DNA from 2 places in the Anoxybacillus andreesenii genome. Region 1 is predicted to be linked to the other one. Evidence: riboswitches for the same ligand, from Rfam matches in the RefSeq annotation. Region 1 holds a riboswitch; the other holds the start of a gene.
The links. Region 1 has a riboswitch for thiamine pyrophosphate ahead of thiT (energy-coupled thiamine transporter ThiT). Riboswitches for the same ligand answer to the same signal wherever they lie in the genome.

Region 2: another riboswitch for thiamine pyrophosphate. It lies ahead of tenA (thiaminase II); the one in region 1 lies ahead of thiT (energy-coupled thiamine transporter ThiT).

The regions. Positions count from the first base shown of each region.
Region 1 covers NZ_JAUSTU010000014.1:38,336-40,541, reverse strand. The annotation lists gene J2S07_RS14610 (VanW family protein) at 1-544, shown strand, start outside; gene thiT (energy-coupled thiamine transporter ThiT) at 602-1,198, opposite strand; TPP riboswitch at 1,266-1,365, opposite strand; gene J2S07_RS14600 (hypothetical protein) at 1,523-2,206, shown strand, end outside.
Region 2 covers NZ_JAUSTU010000028.1:27,257-29,462, reverse strand. The annotation lists gene psiE (phosphate-starvation-inducible protein PsiE) at 161-583, shown strand; TPP riboswitch at 631-737, shown strand; TPP riboswitch at 810-898, shown strand; gene tenA (thiaminase II) at 970-1,659, shown strand; gene J2S07_RS18760 (ABC transporter ATP-binding protein) at 1,656-2,206, shown strand, end outside.

The DNA of each region.
Region 1 (2,206 bases):
GAAGAACATCATTTATCCTAAGATCGATAGCGAGCTTCTCTCACATATACGGACCAACAGAATTGGCCAATATATTACTTACTTTAATGCCAGCCACAAATCACGCTCTCATAATATTGCCTTAGCAACAGCAGCCATTAATAATCGTGTCTTGTTTCCAGGGGAGGTATTTTCCTTTAATGAAGTGGTCGGTAAGCGTACCCAAGAAAGAGGCTATATGAAAGCTCCTGAAATTGTCAAAGGAGAATTCACCGAAGGGGTTGGCGGTGGAATTTGCCAGGTTTCCTCCACCCTCTTTAACGCCGTCGATCGCTCAGGGATGACCATTTTGGAGAGATACTCCCATAGTAGAAAGGTACCTTACGTACCGCCCGGGCGGGATGCCACGGTGAGCTGGTATGGGCCAGACTTCACATTCAAAAATGAATATAATCAGCCTATATTAATTCGCGCTAGAGCCTTTAACGGCAAGGTCGTTGTATTTGTATATTCATCTGATTCCATCAATAATGAACCAAGGAATGTCCCAGGGATTTTACAATAGAGAAACCAAAAAAACCTCTTCCAACAACTATTGAAAGAGGTTTTTCTGCAATTGATATTAAGACGCATTTTTTTCTGAGTGGAGTTTAATCCCGTTTCTTTGTATCAATCTTGGTGCTGTTGCTAACAGAGCTACTGTTACAATAGAGCATAGAATCGCTGAGCCAAGCATGCTTCCACCATTGATTATGAGTGAATAGATTGCCGGCGACATGCCCTCTGGTGCAGACTTACCCCAAAAAATGATCCCTGCAAGAAAGTGCCAAAAGTATCTTGCAGCACTTCCAACGAAAATAGCTACCACTGCCCAAACCAGCTCCAGCTTGGTGTCTCCTTTTTGTAAATGAGACTGAATCTTTTCAAAGAAAAGCCCTGCAAATCCTATAAAGGCAAAGGCGATGAAATATTCAATCAAAAATTGAATAGGTGTTAAAATATAGGCATCTCCCACCGCCACCTGAAGCAGGCCCCAAATAAAGCCAGCAACGAAGGTTATCTTAACCCCCCAACGGAAAGCCAAGATAAACATGGGTACCATTGCCACTGAGATGGAAATCCAAGGACCTAGCTTAATTGAAGGCAGAAGATCCAAAATAAGTGCAAAAGCAGCAAAAAATGAAGCTTCAATCATAGCAACCAATCTCATTTTTTTCATAAAAAATCTCCCCTTTTCCAAAACGAAAAAACCCCAAGGGAGAACTTGTATAAAAGACGGATAGGATTCACCCGTCATTCCACAATCCCTGCGCTAGAATTATCTAACAGGTTCGAAGGGTCAGAACAAACGTTCACTCTCAGCCTAAAGCTCCCCTTGTGGTTTCCGCTTCTTTAATTGTCCCATCTAGTATAGCTCATTAATCCCTATTTGTGTAGTGGTTATTTTAAAAGATTTTGAAAACAAGGGTTCTTTCCTTTCATAACTCGAAGAGATGAGGAAAATACTATACATAGTGACAAGAATAACTTTAAGAGGTGGATGATGAGGAAAAGTGTTGTAAGCCTACTAATTTTTGTCCTTGTTGTATCCTTTTCTAATGGAATAGACGTTTCTGCAAGGAATCGGACGAAGGCGGCATTCATACGGGATGGGAACCTGTGGCTATTGTTGGATAATCAGGAGACACAAATTACAAAGTCTAGAAATGTCCATGGGATCCAGTGGTCCCATGACGGAAAATGGATTCTTTATCAAATGCAAGCCCCTTCCCAGTTTGAGCCAAATAAAATACAAAATGAAATATGGGTGTATCATTTAGAAACCTCTGAAAAGAAGCGGATCTTTTATGACGGTTACGAGCCTCAATGGGCCCCTAATAAAGCGGTTGTCGCTTTTCAAGATAATGGAGTTCTTAATATCTCGAACCTTAAAGAATTCCGAAATGTTGCCTTAGGTGTCTATGGCTTCACCTGGCTTCCAGACGGGAGTGGCTTCCTCATGTCCTCACGAGCAAATCTCAATCCAGATGGATGGACGAACCCTGTTCTTTATGAGAAAAAACTCGCGAAAAATTGGGATGAAATTAATCTCTTTGCCAATGTAAAGGAGTTTTTTGTCGTACCAAAGGATCTGCGAGTCGATAATAAAAATGTTATGTCAATTAATGTAGATTCCTTTCTTTTTTCACCCAGCAAGAAATGGATTTCGTTTATCGTTTCGCCAACA
Region 2 (2,206 bases), on a different contig from region 1:
CCTTGGTCTTCGTCACTTTATTTTTTTTTAAAAAAAGAACTACACCTTTATTAGAATGCATCATGAATGGAATCGAAATATTTTTCACGGATAATTAACATACCTCCTCTAGTTTGGATCACTTTCTTCCGTTATGATAACTTTGAGGAGGACGACAAGTATGGAGAAAAGAAAATCGGAGCCGAAGATAAAGATAACGATTGACCGGATTTTACAATGGGGGCTTAATATTGCTCTAGTCTCTTTAGCGCTCATTCTCTGCGGACTATTAGTAAAAGAAACGATTCACCTAACCCAACTTGCTTTCTTTGAATCTAGCCCCACCGCTTATTTTGAACTATTAGAAGGAATTCTCGTCTTCTTTCTATATTTTGAATTCATTGCCATGATTGTGAAGTATTTTCAAGAGGATTATCACTTCCCGCTCCGCTACTTTATGTATATTGGGATTACCGCGATGGTTCGTTTGATTGTCGTGGATCATGAAGATGCACAGCAAACCTTGCTATTTTCTGTGAGCATCCTTGTTCTCGTCATTAGCTATGTTCTCATTCACTACATGCATACAAAAATTAAACGCTAAAGGGTTGAAAGGAATAATTAACCATGCTATGATTGATTTCAAGTTCATATGAACACTAGGGGAGTCTTTTTGAAGACTGAGATTGAACAGATGTTCTAGACCCTTTGAACCTGATACAGTTTGCACTGTCGGAGGGAAGTGGCCATGGTTAGATGATGACAAAATCTAAAGCCTCCACTTCTGCTGTGGAGGCTTTTCGTTTTGATTTTCAAAAAATAATAGAGTATTTGTCTACTAGGGGCGCCATTTGGCTGAGAAGTACCCTTTGAACCTGATCTAGTTCGCACTAGCGGAGGGAAGTAGTTTGCATGAATGCATGTGTTTGCAAACCGCTTTCCACTTTTGGAAGGCGGTTTTATTTTCCAAAAAACAAGGAGGAATTCACAATGAAAACAGTTCAAACGAAAAAATTCACAGAAAGGCTTTATGACAATGTTCAGTCCATTTGGGAGAAGAATCATCAGCACCCTTTTGTCCAGGGAATCGGTAAGGGAACGCTTGAGCGAGAGAAATTTATTTATTACATGAAGCAGGATTACGTATATTTAATCGACTATGCCAAGCTCTTCTCTGCTGCTGTTATGAAGGCAACCGATCTTGAGACAATGGGAAAATTCGCAAAAATTCTTGATGAAACCTTGAATTTCGAAATGGAGCTTCACCGTCAATTTGCGGCTGAATTCGGCATCAGCCGTGCAGAGCTTGAGGCAACAAGGCCTACACCTGTCAACCTCGCCTACACAAGATATATGCTCCATGTCGCACAAAATGGCAGCCTTGCTGAAGTCGTCTCCTGTCTTCTTCCATGCGCATGGGATTATTGGGAAATAGGCAAGCTTTTGCGAAAGCAGTATGGACATCAACTTGATACTAATCCATATGCCAAGTGGATTGAAACGTATGATTCGAACACTTTTGGCGAAGGGGCGAAATGGCTTATTGAACTAATGGATGCGCTTGCTGACGGAAAGCCGGAACGTGAGCTTGCTAGATTAGAAGAGCATTTTCAAATGACTTCGAAATATGAGTATTTATTCTGGGACATGAATTATCATAAGCAGGACTGGCCGATATGACCCTAATCATAAAGAATCTTTCCTATACGTACCCAAATCACAAAAAACCAACTATTTCGGAAGTTCACGTAACAGTGAAAAAGGGAGAATTCATCTCCCTCATTGGTAAGAGTGGTTCAGGAAAAAGTACGCTCCTTAAGCTCATCACAGGTATCTTGTATCAAGACGCAGGTGATATCAAGCTGAACGACCGATCAATAACGCTTGGGGATGTTGGTTATATGCCACAGCAGGATCTCTTGCTGCCGTGGCGGACGGTCCTTGAGAACATCATGCTCCCAGTCGAAATCCAAAAGAATTCACATCTCACAAGAGAGGAAGTGCGCAAATGGCTCGAGCGTGCAGGATTGGCGGGATATGAACAAGCTTATCCTAACCAGTTATCTGGCGGGATGAGACAGCGGGTGTCTTTCTTGAGGGCGATGATAACGGGCAAAGATTTGCTCCTTCTGGACGAACCATTTGGTGCCCTTGACTCATTTACGAAAAAAGAAATGCAGACATGGCTTCTATCGATATGGCGTGATTCTAAAAAAACAATTTTCTT